Regions from separate parts of the Komagataeibacter oboediens genome, predicted to be linked through region 1. Evidence: predicted binding sites of a transcription regulator. Region 1 holds the regulator's gene; the other holds the start of a gene.

Region 1 (7,694 bases):
CGTTCGCGGCCCGGCTTGAATCCTGTGGCATTCTGGCTACCGCCATCCGTCCCCCCACAGTACCCCCCAATGGCAGTCGCATACGACTGGCGCTGAGTGCGGCCCATTCCGACAGCATGATTGACCAGCTGGCTACTGCCATCACCCATGCCGCGCGGGAGAGTGCGTGAGCATGCAGGCCCCATCGCTGCCCGTCGTACTCGTGCACGGCTGGGCCTTCGATCCGTCATTCTGGGATACGATCCGTGCCGCCCTTGGCCCGATACAAAGCCGGTGTCTGGATTTCGGCTTCTTCGGCCCACGTCCCGCCATGGACCTGCCACAGGTTCCCTATGTTGCCGTGGGGCATTCCCTTGGCGCGCTCTGGCTGCTGCGCCATCATGGCCCCCTGTGTCGTGGGCTGGTGCTGATAAACGGTTTCAGCCGGTTCGGGTCGGCAACGGACTTCACCCATGGTATTCCACGGCGCGTCATCGAACGCATGCGTGCCGGACTGCTGCGGGAGCCCGAAGGCCTGCTGCACAGCTTCCGCCTGCGGGCCGGCATTGACACCCCACTGCCACCCCACATTGAACGCGATCGGCTGGAGCAGGGACTACAGGCCCTGATGGACATGGATTGCAGGAATGACCTGAAACAGGCCACGTGCCCGGTTCAAGCCATTGCCGGGACAGAAGACGCCATTGCGCCCCCGACCCTGACCCGTGCCTGCTTTACGCCGGGAAGCGGTGTGGACACTCCCCAATGGCTGGATGGGGGGCACCTGCTGCCCCTGACCCATGCCACCACCTGCGCCCGGGCCATTACGGGCATGACCCGACGGATAACCGCATGATGACCAGCAAGGACCGCATCGCCACCCGCTTTGGCGCGGCACGGGGATATGATCAGGCCGCCCGCATCCAGCGCATTGCCGCAACCGGACTGGCACGCCGCATTGCCTCCCGGCATGCCGATACGCCGCCCGCGCGCATTCTGGAAGTCGGCTGCGGAACAGGATTCCTGACCGGGGAGCTCCGCAGGGTGTTCCCTGCCGCCCATATCACCGCCACCGATATAGCGCCCGCCATGCTGGACCGTGTGGCCGGGCATATGCCCGATGACGCGCGGCTGGTGCTGCACCACATGGATGCCGAAGCCCCGGATGTAAAGGGACCGTTTGACCTGATCTGTTCCAGCATGGCCATGCAGTGGTTCCCGGATCGCACGCGCACACTGCGCGGTCTGGCGGACCTGCTGGCGCCGGGAGGACTGATGGCGATGACCACGCTATGCGTGGGCAGCTTCAGGCAATGGCGGGAAGCATATGCACGGGCAGGGGTCACGTGCCCCATGCCGGAGTATCCGAGTGCAGACCAGCTACAGGCCGAATGGCCCGCATGTGGCGCAGGGCTGTGGCAGGATGCCGAAATTGTGGATACCCCGACCTCCCCACTGACGTTCGTGCGGGAACTGCGTGCCATCGGAGCCACGCATGTGGAGCATCCCCCCGCGACGGGCACACAGTTGCGCCATGTGTTGGAGGCGGCGGAAACAGGTGGTCCGTTCGCCGTTTCATACCATGTTGGCTACGGGCTGTTCCGCCGTGCGGCATGGCCGGGCGTGTTCGTCACCGGCACGGATACGGATGTAGGCAAGACGGTGACATCCGCAGCACTGGTACGTGCCTGGAACGCCTCATACTGGAAACCCTTGCAGAGCGGTACGGACGACGCCCCGTCCGACAGCACGGGCGTGCAGCATCTGGCAGGCCTGGAACCCGCGCGGATCCATCCACCCGCTGCCACATTCGGAGCCTCCCTTTCGCCCGAGGACGCAGCATCCGTAGCCCATACCCGCATTGACCCCGCCATGATCACATTGCCACGCCATACGGCCGGTGACAGGCCGCTGGTTGTGGAAGGGGCGGGCGGCGTGTTTGTGCCGATTGCCGAAAATTACCTGATGATCGACCTCATGGTCCGGCTGGCCCTGCCGGTGGTGCTGGTGGCCCGCAGCCAGCTTGGAACCATCAACCATACGCTGCTCAGCCTTGCGGCACTGCGCGCGCGGGGGCTGCATGTGGCGGGTGTGATCCTGAACGGTCCACCCGAACCTCACGGGCGCAGCGCCATTGAACGCCATGGTCGGGTGCGCATACTGGCCGAATTCCCACCAGTTGCCCCCATGGGGCCGGAAGCAATAGCGCAACTGGCCGCCCGACTGCCCACATGGGATCAGATGGTGCGGGACGTGCCCTAGTAACGGCGGATCAGACCCGCAAGCGTACCCTGTACACTGACCCGGCCGGCCGGCAGTACCCGGGTTTCATACAGGCTGTTGGCGGGGACCAGCGCAATATCGCCGCCTTCACGCCGCAGGCGCTTGAGCGTGACTTCCTCCCCATCAATCAGGGCGACGACGATCTGCCCGTCACTGGCCTGCGCGCCTTCACGGATGATGACCATGTCACCATCCAGAATACCCGCTTCCTGCATGGAATCGCCCGTGACCTCCAGTGCATAATGGCTGGCCTTGCCCAGCATGTCGGCCGGGACGGTAATGCGGGTGGTTTCCGGCGTAATCGCCTCAATGGGGTTGCCGGCGGCGATGCGCCCCACAAAGGGCACGTCCACCACGCCCGCCAGTATCGCAGGGGCAGGCACGTTGTCCGGTACCGGCGTGGGCGAATCGGACGGGGCAGGCGGGGGCGGCACATCGATATCAGGCAGGCGCAGGATTTCCAGCGCACGGGCGCGATGATGCCTGCGGTGCAGGAAGCCCCGTTCCTCCAGCGCCGAGATCAGGCGGTGAATCCCGGATTTGGAGCGCAGGCCCAGCGCATCCTTCATCTCATCAAACGATGGGGAAAAACCCGTCCTGCGCAGATGGCCGTCAATAAACAGCAAAAGCTCATGTTGTTTCTTTGTGAGCATGCCACATGTCCTTTTGCCGCCGGCGCTGTCGCCGGGTCCGAAACGAGATGGAACAAATCAAAAACCTGTCTCGTGTTCTATATTGGTTCCACACGCTCCGTCAACCGGCATCCAACACCTATTCCAGAACGCGGTCGATACGGATGATCTCGCACGGATCGCCAGCCTTCGCCGGTGGCGCATTGGGTGCACGCAGGACAAGCGCCGCACTTTCGGCCAGCACATGCAACATGGCCGAATCCTGCACAGGGAAGGGCGTGGCCACCAGCCGCCCGTTCCCGTCATGGTCCAGACGCGCACGCAGATGGTCCATGCGCCGGTCGTTTTCCGGCACATCCGCCCCCAGGACTGCGTGCTCCGGCGGCATGACCGGCATGGCAAGCCCTGCCATGCGACGCAGGGCAGGCAGGACAAACACGACCGAACAGACAAACGCCGCCACGGGATTGCCCGGCAGGCCGATAAAAGGCAGGCGCCCCAGATGGCCATACATAAGCGGACGGCCCGGCCGCATGGCGATTTTCCAAAAATCTGTTTTCAGCCCGACCTGTTCCAGCCCACGCCGTACAAGATCATGGCTGCCCACACTGGCGCCGCCCGCGGTCAGCAGCATGTCCACCCCTTCAACCATGCGTTCCAGCGTGGCAAGGTCGGCCATGTCATCGCGCAGGACCGGCAGCATGACCGGTTCGGCGCCCGCCGCACGCAACAGGGCGGCCAGCATGGGGGTATTGGAGTTGGCGATCTGTCCCGTTCCGAGCCCGCTACCGGGCAGCAGCAGTTCGTCCCCTGTCGCGGCAATGGCCACGCGCGGGCGGCGGGTTACCTGCAGCCAGGGATGGTTTGCAGCAGCAGCAAGGCCGATGTCACGCGCGGACAGCCTGCGACCTGCGGGAATGATGTCCTGACCTTCGGCAAAGTCCTGCCCCTTCCGCCGGATATAGGTGCCGGACGCAAGGGTGGTGGTGGTGGTCACGGACTTCCCTTCGGCCTGTGCGTTTTCCTGTATCAGGATCGCATCCGCACCAGTCGGCACGACCGCGCCGGTGAATATGCGCACGCATTCCCCTGGTCCGACCTGCCCTGCAAAAGGATGACCCGCAGGCGCCGACCCGATGCAGGTGAGGCGCGTGCCCTGTGCCGACAGGTCTGCCGCGCGCACGGCATACCCGTCCATGGACGAGACATCGGCCGGGGGATTGGACAGCCGTGAGATGACGGGGGCCGCGCTGACACGCCCGCAGGCATCGGTCAGGGCCACGACCTCGGCAGGGAGGGGAAACACCCCGTCCAGAATCCGTTCGCGCGCTTCCGGGACGCTCAACATCGTGCTCTGCACTCCTTTTTTACCCATTATGGGCGAATTTAATCAGAAATATCGGTTGGGGTGCTTGACCTGCGCCTTGTGTATGCGCATTTTCCGCCCACTTGAACCACTGCTGTACCTGAATGTTCCAGCAGCGGCAAAGCAGTGCTGAGGATATCATGGCCAAGACCAACACCATCCAGATCAAACTCGTCTCCACGGCGGACACCGGCTACTTCTATGTGACCAAGAAGAATGCCCGCGCCCAGACCGGCAAGATGGAAATGCGCAAATACGACCCCGTCGCCCGCAAACACGTGGCCTTCCGCGAAGCGAAGATCAAATAATCTTCCGCGCAGACGGATACAAAAAACCCCGGGACGTTCCCGGGGTTTTTTTATGCCTGCCACGCGGGGGGTCAGTACAAATGGTCGTGCTCACCATAGGGGACGACAATTTCATCCTGCCGGGCAAGGTTCTGCATGGAGCGCGCGCGTTCATCCAGCAGGTCGGTATCCAGCGCACCCTCCTTCAGCCCGCGCACGCGGCGCAACCATACTTCCTGTTCCGCAGCCGCATCCTTCTGCGCGGAACGCGCTTCATCCAGCAGGTGCAGCTGTGCAGCATAGCTGTGCAGCCCATGTTCACCCCGCATGACATTCCAGCCGAAATAGGCCGTAAGCCCGATAAACAGGGCAGGGGGAATGGTGGCGCCCATCACGCGCCGTATGATCTTACCCAGCTGCATCGTATTCCTTTCCCTGCCGTGCCCTGTTGCCGGACGGAATTACCCCGTCCGGCATGGCGTGTCACCCGTTCTTCAGGATCGTACGCCCGGCATAGCGGGCCGCCGTGGCCAGTTCGTTCTCGATACGGATCAGCTGGTTGTATTTCGCGGTCCGGTCCGAACGCGACAGGGAACCGGTCTTGATCTGCCCGCAATTGGTCGCCACCGCCAGATCGGCAATGGTGCTGTCTTCCGTCTCACCGGAGCGGTGGCTCATCACCGCCGTGTAACCGGCATGCTGAGCCATCTGCACGGCCTCCAGCGTCTCGCTCAGCGTGCCGATCTGGTTGACCTTGACCAGAAGCGAATTGGCAACACCCGCCTTGATTCCCCGACGCAGGCGGTCGGGATTGGTCACGAACAGGTCGTCACCCACAAGCTGCAGCTTATGCCCCAGATTGGCAGTCAGTTCGGCCCAGCCTTCCCAGTCATCTTCCGCCAGACCATCCTCGATCGAGATGATGGGATAGCGTGCAGACAGGTCGGCCAGATAGGCGATCATGCCAGCGGCGTCGAGGCTCCTGTCCTCGCCCTTCAGTTCATAACGGCCATTCTTGTAAAACTCGGTCGCGGCGCAATCGAGTGCGAAGGTCACGTCATCGCCGGGCCTGTAGCCTGCGGCCTCGACCGCGCGCATCATGAAGCCCAGTGCCTCATCGGCGGATTTCAGCGCGGGCGCAAACCCGCCTTCATCACCAACATTGGTGTTGTACCCCGCACCTGACAGGCTTTTCTTGAGCTGGGCAAAGATTTCCGATCCCATGCGGATCGCATCGGTCACCGTGGGCGCGCCCACCGGCTGGATCATGAATTCCTGGATGTCGATGGGGTTGTCGGCATGCTGGCCACCGTTGATGATGTTCATCATCGGCACAGGCAGGGTGCGGGCATACACGCCGCCGACATAGCGGTACAGCGGGGTCTGCAGTTCCTCGGCCGATGCCTTGGCCACGGCCAGGGATACGCCCAGAATCGCGTTCGCACCCAGACGGGACTTGTTGGGGGTGCCATCAAGGTCGATCATCGCCTCGTCAATGGCGACCTGATCGGTCGACTCCACACCCTGCAGGGCTTCAAGGATCTCATGCTCGACATGGCTTGCCGCCTTGAGCACGCCCTTGCCGCCATAGCGCTTGGGGTCGCCATCACGCAGTTCAACAGCTTCATGCGCGCCGGTGGACGCGCCCGAAGGGACGGCCGCCCGGCCTTTTGCGCCAGACGCCAGTTCGACATCCACCTCGATGGTGGGGTTGCCGCGGCTGTCGAGTATTTCACGGGCGATGATATCGATAATGGCGCTCATGGTATCTGTTTCCTCAGATTTGACATTATGGGGATACGGCATACGACCGCATGCATATCCTGCCCCACGATAACAGATGCGACGCATCATGCCAGAGCAGGCTATGCACAACATGACAAGATAGGAGAGACCCGCCGTGAAACGCCTGCCACTGCTTGCCATCGTCACCGCGCTGGCAAGCCTGCTGCCACTGGTTGGCTGCACATGCGCGATCCTGTTCCTCACACCCGACCATACGCCCCGCCTGCTGACGGCGGCAGTAGGATATGGCGCGGTCATGCTGTCCTTCCTTGGCGCGGTCCACTGGGGGCTGGCGCTGGAACGGCCGGACATCATTCCCGCCGGCGGCACGCAGCGCCTGACCAACCTGCGCCTTGCCATGGGGGGCGCACCTGCCGTCACTGGCTGGGTGGGGCTGTGCTTTGCCACGGTGCACGAACTGATCGGACTGCTGATCCTGATCGCAGGATTCGCCGCCACCGCCGTGGTGGAACGCATGGCCTGGCAGCGCGGGGCCATGCCGCGAGGGTACATGACGCTGCAGTGGTTTATCATCTGTCTGGCGGAACTGTGTTTCCTGACCATACTGGCCGCCTGCATGGGCATGCGGCCCCATTGACCGCCTGGGGAGGGACAGCGCGCACCCAGGAACGGACATAGCCCCTTGGGGATAGGGCAGGGATGCGCGATACGCCCCCACTGTCGCATCTGTCCAGATAACAAAAAAACCCGGCATGCGAGGCATGCCGGGGTTTTTCGTATTCAGGCCATGACAGCCTAGCTGTTCTGCAGGCCCCGCAGAACATCCGCCGGGCGGACCGGCATGTGACGCAGGCGTACGCCCACGGCGTTGAAGATGGCATTGCCAATGGCAGGCCCGACCACCGTCGTGCCAGGTTCACCCAGACCCATCGGCTTTTCGGTGCTGGGCAGGAACTCAATGTCCATTTCCGGCGTGTCGGCAATACGCAGTGGCGTGTAGGTGTTCAGGTTACGGTCAACCGGCATGCCGTTCACGATTTCCGTATTTTCGAACAGGGCCATGCTCAGACCCCACAGTGCAGCACCTTCGGTCTGGGCCTTCGCGCCATCGGGATCGACGACGGTACCGGCATCGACGACGATGGTCAGCTTCTGGCAGGTCACCACGCCGGTGCTGCGGTCCACATGCACCTGCGCCACGCAGCCGATCCACGTCGGCATGCCACGTTCCTGTCCCGCCGTGGTGGCGAGGCCCATCGCGGTGTCCTTGGGCAGGGTGGTCTTGCCCCAGTTCACCTTTTCCATAAGCCTGCGCACGACAGCGGCCTGACGCAGCGCGCCACCAACGGAATCGGGCGCCTGACCCTTGTTCCGGCCCTGCGCGGTCAGCAGTTCAAGGCG
Region 2 (7,694 bases), on a different contig from region 1:
CCCCGACACCTTGTTCATGACGTTGTGCGACGCCCTACGCGTCGAAAGCCGTGACCATTTCCGGGCCAGCGGCCCCGCAACCGCCCGCCGTTTCGACTGGGGCAGCGTCGCCAGCCGTCACCTCCCCGCATACCGGCGTCTGGCGGCGCGGTCGCGCACCGATGCTCTTGCTTCAGGAGTTCTTTCACCATGCCCGAAATGACCTTTCGCGTGCGCTGGCCCGATGGGAAGGAGACTGACTGTTACTCCCCGTCGCTGGTCATAAGGGATCACTTCACGCCCGGTCAGGATTATCCGGTCCGGGAGTTTCTTGAAAAGGCGGACACCGCCCTGACGGACGCCAGCGAGCGTGTTCGCGCCCGCTACGGCTTCCCATGCAGCCGCGCCCTTGGCCAGCTTCAGGCCATAAGGCAGGCCGGTGCGCCCTTCCTGAACCAGTCCGATGCGCAGGTGCGCATCCTGTCTTTCAGTTATTGAGACGAAAAGAACGACCATGACACAGAACGAGAAAAGCATCCCCGTCATCATCGTGGGCGGTGGCCAGGCTGGCCTGTCCCTGAGCTGGTATCTCTGCCGCGAGAAGGTGGAGCACATCGTCTTTGAGGCAAAGACCGCCTGCCATTCGTGGGATGATGAGCGCTGGGACAATTTCTGCCTGGTCACACCGAACTGGCAGTGCGAACTTCCCGGTCATCCCTACAAGGGGAAAGACCCGCACGGCTTCATGGTGAAGCAGGAAATCATTGACTACGTGAAGGGATTTGTTGCCTCCTTCAACCCGCCCCTGCGTGAACACACAGCCGTCACCTCCATCACCCGCCATGAAGGTGGTGGCTATCGCGTGGTAGCAGGTGGTGAGACTTGGCACGCGAAACATGTTGTTATCGCATCCGGCGCATATCAGGACGCGGTCATCCCCGGCTATGCCAGCGGCATCGACCCCGCCATTCATCAGGTTCACTCGCAGGATTACCGCAACGCGGCCCAGTTGCCTGAAGGCGCGGTTCTGGTCGTGGGCAGCGGCCAGTCCGGCGCGCAGATTGTCGAGGACCTGTTCCTTGAAAAACGCAAGGTCCATCTCTGTGTCGGCTCTGCCCCGCGCGTCTCACGCTTCTACCGTGGCCGCGACGTTGTGGACTGGCTGGCGGACATGCACTTCTATGACCTGACGGTGGATAATCATCCTTTGCGTGACGGTGCACGCGACAAGACCAATCATTATGTCACGGGCCGAAATGGCGGGCATGACCTTGATCTGCGCAAGTTCGCGAAGGAAGGCGTGGGCCTGCACGGCACGCTGGAGACAATCCGCGATGAAGTGGCGCACTTCGCGCCGGATCTTGCGGAAAACCTTGATGATGCGGACAAGACCAATGCCGACATCAAGAAATCCATCGACGCCTATATCGCCCGTGAAGGGATCACGGCCCCGACCGAAGCCCCTTATGTGCCTGTGTGGGAGCCCGATGGCAGTAACACCCCGCTCGACCTGAAGGCTGCCGGGATCACTTCGATCCTCTGGTGCATCGGCTTCCGCCCGAATTATCGCTGGATCGACGTGCCGGTCTTCAATGGGGCCAACAAGCCGGTCTGGCATCGCGGCGTGACCGATGCGCCGGGCTTCTACTTCCTCGGCCTGCCATGGCTGCACACCTGGGGATCGGGACGGTTCTCCGGCGTTTCGCGTGATGCCGCGTGGCTGGCCAGCCAGATCACCGGCAAAGACGTGCCTGTAGCCTGAACGGAGTAACCGCCATGCTTCCATGGACAACATATGAGGCAATGTATGATGCGGCACGGAACCAGCCAGAACAGTTCTGGCTGGCTGCGGCGCAACGCATCACATGGAAACAGGTACCTGTGACTGCATGCAGGACGCGGGCGGATGGCTGGCATGACTGGTTTCCCGACGCCACGCTCAACACCTGCCATAACGCCGTCGACCGGCATGTAGAGGACGGACGCGGCGGGCAGGCGGCGCTGATCTGGCATTCCTGCGCCACAAAGGAACGGCAGGTGGTAACCTACCGGGAACTACAGGACAGGGTGGCCCGGTTTGCCGGTGGCCTGCGCGCGCTGGGGGTAGGGCAGGGCGACCGCGTCCTGATCGCCATGCCGACCATGATCGAAACGACTATTGCCATGCTGGCCTGTGCGCGGATCGGCGCCGTGCATGTGGTGGTTTTCGCCGGTTACGCCGGGCCTGAACTGGCACGACGGATTGATGACGCAGCACCGAAGGTCATCATCATTGCCAGTTGCAGCTTTCAGGGGCAGACGCCCATTCCATCCGCACCTGCCCTGAATGAGGCGCTGGCCAAAACGACGCATAGACCGCAGGCCTGCGTGATCGTGCAGCGTGAAGCCTGTCCGGCATCGCTTCTGCCAGTGCGGGATCATGATTTTCGCACGTTGGAACAGTCCGCACCGGCAGAGCCGGTCACGCTGCGCTCCGAAGATCCCCTGTATATTCTTCACACGTCCGGCACGACGGGCAATGCGAAAGGCATTGTGCGTGACAATGGCGGGCATGCTGTGGCTCTCGCCCTGTCCATGGAGCTGATCTACGGCTGCAAACCCGGCGATACCTTTTTCACCACATCGGACCTGGGCTGGGTGGTTGGCCATTCCTACGGCGTCTATGCGCCGCTGCTCAGCGGCTGCACCAGCGTGATCGTGGAAGGCGGCGCATCGGCTTCCGCTATCCGCGCGCTTTGCCATGAGCACGAGGTGAAATGCCTGTTCACCACACCCACCCAGATGCGCCTCATGCGGCAGGAAAGCCGCAACCTGTCAGGGGCCATCCTGCCAGCACTTGCCCGCATTTTCGTGGCTGGGGAATATGCGGATCCGACATTGCTGGAGTGGGCACGATCCTATTTTTGCAAACCCGTGGTCAATCACTGGTGGCAGACTGAAACGGGGTGGAGCATCACCGCTCATTTTTTTGGCCTGCCCGAGCGCGAGCCGGTCTCGCTCATGAACGACATTGGGCGACCTGCACCGGGATTTCGCCCGGAAATTGTGCCGTCCATACCCGGTGAACAGTGCGGCGAGATTGTCCTTTCTCTGCCGCTGCCGCCCGGCTGTCTGGCTGGCGTATGGAAGGATGGAGCGATCCATGTTCCTACAGCTTACCTGGACGAGACCGGCCAGTATTATCGCACCTTTGACGAAGGCATGATCGAGGCCAGCCGCGCCGTGCATATGCTCGGACGTTCCGATGATGTCATCAAGGTCGCAGGACGGCGGATTTCGGGCGTGCAGGTTGAAAAGATCATCGCCACCCATCCTGCCGTTCATGCGTGTGCTGTCGTCGCAATTCCGGACGAACTGAGAGGGCAGCGACCTATCGCTTATGTGGTGCCAGATCCCGAAGCGGAATACGCGCCTTCTGCCGAGGAAATCGTTGCGCGGGTTAACGCAGTCCTCGGACGCTGGATTGGCCTGAAAGAAGTCCGCTTCGTCAGGCATCTGCCAACCACCGTGTCCGGAAAGATCACGCGGAAGCGCCTGTTGGTCTCCTGACGGAATCACTATGGCGTTCCATTTGTGGAACGGCCAGCCTTCAGATGGCCTGACCACCGGAGACTTTGATCTGCTGCGCGTTGACCCAACAATTGTCCTCGGACAGGAGTGAGGCGATCATCGGGCCAATGTCATCTGGGTAGTCAGGACGGCCAAGTGCGGTGATCTCCGCGATGTGACGGGCGATGTCCGGATTATCCCTGACCATGCCCCCTCAGAAATCCGTCTGGATCGCGCCCGGCGCGACGGTGTTGGCGGCAATACGACAGGATCCAAGTCCCTTGACCATGTAGATACGTCATCACTTCCACCGCCCCTTTCATGGCAGCGTAGGCAATCCGGCCGGGATAAGCAAAGCGCATCAGACCGAATGAGATGTTCGCGATCCGGCCATCTTCCGCGATCAATGGCAGCAACGTCTGCGTCAGGAAAAATGGCCCTTTGGCATGCACGCGATAGGCGGCATCAAAATCTTCTTCGGTCACTTCGCAAAACAACCCGCTACGGGACGTACCGGCCATGTTGATCAGATAATTGAAACGCTCTGCCCCCCATTCGCGCAGCACGCGTCGGATTCCATCGGCGAAGGCAGGAAAGGCGTACGTATCGCCGGTGTCGAGTTGCAGGGCCACCGCTCGGGCTCTGCTGCGATAAACGCGTTGGAGCAAAGGCTCTGCACCCGACTACTGCACCGTTCCACCCGGCACGTCCGGCCAGACAGCTTCTCCGCTAAGAGCGACATTTAATATTTATTTCCCGCAGGAGCATTTACCACCGTTAGGGCGTTATCCACCAAGGGGCGCTGCAGTTGTAGCGCATCGTCCAAGGGCGCCTTTATCCACAGATCCAGTTCTTCCGGCCGGGTCAGGATGACCGGCATGGCTTTCGGGTGAATGGCGCCGACCTCCCGATTGGCCGTGGTGGTCAGGAAGCCGAACAGGTCATCCGTCGTCTCGCCATCCGCCAGTTTCCGCACTGACGTCCACTGGCACCAGATCCCTGCAAAGAAAGCCAGAGGCTCCCCATCGCTACGGGCAAACCAGACGGGCCTGCTGGTCCCATCCGGCAGGCGTTCCGGTTCGGAAAAGGCCGTGAGCGGCACCAGGCAGCGATGCGCGACACCTTCCCAGCGCTTCCACCAGGTCGAGGTCGGATTGCGGATATTGGTCACACCCCGATCGACCCTGTGGCCTTTCAGGTAGCCCGGCGGCGTGGGCATGCCCCAGCGCGCCATGACCAGTTCGCGACCATCCGGCGTGTTCCGCACGATGGGCGCCATGGTGTTGGGCCAGATCTCGGGCAGGGGGCAGAGATTGCCGGTGCGGTCGGTCATGACCCTGGCTGCCTCCCGGATCGCCTGCTGGTTGCTGGTCATCGCATAGAGGTTGCACATCACGCCGTCCTTTCGCGAGTCCGAATATGGGTGCCCTGCCGGACGGTATCCACCCTGCAGGACGGGGACGGCTGGACTGTTCCTGATAAACTCCTGCAATCTAGACAGTTTTCATCAAGCCTGGATTGACCGACACGCCTTTACCCGCGTCCGGATCACAGCCGCTTTTCCAGGATGGGTTGACATTCGTCACCGTACCAGAACAAATAACGAACACGGTCACTGATTCCGTGCCAGAAACACCCGAATGGACTGTCCGACCCCATGCCCGCACCCGAACCCCGTCCCGCGCTGGAGGCGCTGAGAGCACAGGTCAGCCGCCTCGAAGGCCAGGGCCGACGCAGGCGGGGCGTGCTGCCCTTCGGCATGCCTGAGATTGACGGTCGTCTGCCGGATGGTGGCCTGGCGCTGGGCGCGCTGCATGAGGTGGCAGGCGGCGGTCATGATGCCCTCAATGCGGCGGCATCCGGGCTGTTTTCTGCCGGAATCGCAGCGCGGACACGGGGCAAGGTGCTGTGGATCGCCACCCGTCAGGACCTGTATGCCCCGGCACTGCAGCAGGTCGGCCTGTCGGCACGACGGACCATTTATGTCGCGGCCAGTTCGGACGTCGATGTCCTGGCCTGTTTCGAGGAGGCATTGCGCCATCAGGGACTGGGGGCGGTCGTGGCCGAGGTCGCCCGCCTGTCCATGACCGCCTCACGCCGCCTGCAGCTGGCGGCCGAGACATCCGGCGCGCTGGGCATCGCCATACGACGCTGGCGGCGACAGACGGATGCGGCCGATTTCGGCCAGCCTACCGCGTCGGTCACCCGGTGGCGGGTCTCGGTCCTGCCATCCGTGCCGCTGCCGGTCCCCGGCGTCGGCCGGTCCCGCTGGCTGCTGGAACTGATCCGTGCCCGTGCGGGCGAATGCGCCGATTTCGAAGTGGAGGCCTGTGATGCCAAAGGGAGACTGGCACCGTGTCGTCTCACTCTACCTGCCGCTCTGGCCGACAGACCGGCTCAGGAAGCGGCTGGGCACCGACGCGCCCGCGCCTGACTGCCCATTGGTGCTGGCCGGGCGGGAAGGGCGGCGACGGGTCGTGCTGTCGGTCGACCTCGCCGCCCGCAGGCTGGGCCTGCGTCCCGGCACGCCTGTCGCGAAAGCGCAGGCGCTCCATCCCGATCTGCTCATCATGGATGCCGACCCGGACGGTGACCGGGCAGGGCTGGAGCGGCTGGCCCTGTGGTTCCAGCACCGCATCGCCCCCATCGTGGCCCCCGATCCGCCAGACGGCATCGTGCTGGATACGACCGGTGCCGATCACCTGCATGGGGGCGAGGCCGTCATGCTGGAGAACATGGTTACCCGCCTGAAGGAGTCCGGGATCACGGCCCGGGCCGCGATTGCCGATACATGGGGTGCGGCCCATGCGCTGGCGCGCTATGGCCGGGAACGCATCACCCTCGTGCCGCCTGGTGAGACTGCGGCAGCGATTGCCGACCTGCCCATTGAAGCCCTGCGCCTGCCGGTGGATATCATCGATGGCCTCCATGGGCTGGGCGTATCACGCATCGGCCCGCTGGCCGGCATGCCGCGTGCGCCGCTGGCCCTGCGCTTCGGTCCGGATGTCGCCCGCAGGCTGGACCAGGCTTTCGGACGGCAGGCGGAAGCCATTGTCCCGGTCCGGCTGCAGACGCCGGTGCAGGTCAGCCGGAACTTTGCCGAACCGATCAGCGCAGCCGAGACCATAGCCCGCTACATCACCAAACTCGTCCCGCCCCTGTGCGCCGGGCTGGAGGAACGCGAGCAGGGCGTGCGTCGCCTCGACCTGCTGCTGCACCGGGTGGACAGCCGCACCGAGGCCGTCCGCGTGGCCACGGCCATGCCGGTGCGGGACGTCAGACGCCTGACCCGTCTGCTCTGTGACAGGATCGAGACCATCGATCCGGGCTTCGGGATCGAGCGCATGGTGCTGACGGCGTCACTGGCCGAGCCGATCCTGCACCGCCAGGGTGTATCCGCCCTGATCGAGGAGGAAGAGGCCGACGTCTCCGACCTGATCGACACCCTTGCCAACCGTGTCGGCACGCAGGCCCTGTATCGCTTCGCCCCGGTGGAAAGCGACGTGCCGGAACGGGCCGTCTGCCGCGTGCCTGCCCTCGCATCCGAGGACGCAAGGGACTGGCCTGATCACTGGCCGCGCCCCACGCGCCTGCTGCCCCGTCCCGAGCCGATCCAGACCATGGCGGTACTGCCCGACCATCCGCCGGTCTTCTTCATCTGGCGTGGCATCCGCCGCCGGATCAGATGCGCTGATGGCCCCGAGCGGGTGTTTGGCGAATGGTGGAAGGGCGATGCCGAACTGACCACCGTGCGGGACTATTTTCGGGTGGAAGACACCAGCGGAGAGACATTCTGGGTTTACCGGACCGGGGATGGCGAACATGGTGAAACGGGTTCGCAGGGCTGGTTCCTGCACGGTCTCTTTGAATGAGTGTGCAGTACGCCGAACTGCAGGTGACGACGTATTTCTCGTTCCTGCGCGGCGCGTCCTCACCAATTGAACTGTTCGAGCAGGCAAAGGCCCTTGGCATTGAAGCGCTGGGGATCTGCGACCGCAATTCCCTGGCAGGCATGGTGCAGGCCCATGTCGCGGCCAAAGAGACCGGCATCCGCCTGGTCGTGGGCTGCCGTCTCGACCTCGCCGATTTCGCGCCCGTGCTGGTCTACTCGACGGACCGGGCCGCCTATGGTCGCCTGTGCCGACTGCTGAGCCTTGGCAAGGCCC

The links. Region 1 encodes LexA, which represses DNA repair genes until DNA is damaged. Its sites were predicted from a motif close to TGTTCTANNTANGTTC; they were not measured.
Region 2: the regulator LexA is predicted to act here: its motif matches at 5,122-5,137, upstream of HNO79_RS16540 (ImuA family protein).

The regions. Positions count from the first base shown of each region.
Region 1 is NZ_JABLUU010000005.1:74,879-82,572, reverse strand. Features, by position in the region: gene HNO79_RS06245 (aminotransferase class I/II-fold pyridoxal phosphate-dependent enzyme) at 1-170, shown strand, start outside; gene HNO79_RS06240 (alpha/beta fold hydrolase) at 173-835, shown strand; gene bioD (dethiobiotin synthase) at 835-2,241, shown strand; gene lexA (transcriptional repressor LexA) at 2,238-2,915, opposite strand; gene HNO79_RS06225 (molybdopterin molybdotransferase MoeA) at 3,034-4,242, opposite strand; gene rpmG (50S ribosomal protein L33) at 4,401-4,568, shown strand; gene HNO79_RS06215 (FtsB family cell division protein) at 4,640-4,969, opposite strand; gene eno (phosphopyruvate hydratase) at 5,031-6,311, opposite strand; gene HNO79_RS06205 (DUF3429 domain-containing protein) at 6,448-6,930, shown strand; gene HNO79_RS06200 (xanthine dehydrogenase family protein molybdopterin-binding subunit) at 7,089-7,694, opposite strand, start outside.
Region 2 is NZ_JABLUU010000061.1:31,686-39,379, reverse strand. Features, by position in the region: gene HNO79_RS16570 (MSMEG_0565 family glycosyltransferase) at 1-202, shown strand, start outside; gene HNO79_RS16565 (MSMEG_0570 family nitrogen starvation response protein) at 190-477, shown strand; gene HNO79_RS16560 (MSMEG_0569 family flavin-dependent oxidoreductase) at 494-1,741, shown strand; gene HNO79_RS16555 (AMP-binding protein) at 1,756-3,528, shown strand; partial or broken gene HNO79_RS16550 (SDR family NAD(P)-dependent oxidoreductase) at 3,569-4,196, opposite strand; gene HNO79_RS16545 (SOS response-associated peptidase) at 4,271-4,921, opposite strand; gene HNO79_RS16540 (ImuA family protein) at 5,186-5,962, shown strand; gene HNO79_RS16535 (Y-family DNA polymerase) at 5,862-7,400, shown strand; gene HNO79_RS16530 (IS110 family RNA-guided transposase) at 7,397-7,694, shown strand, end outside.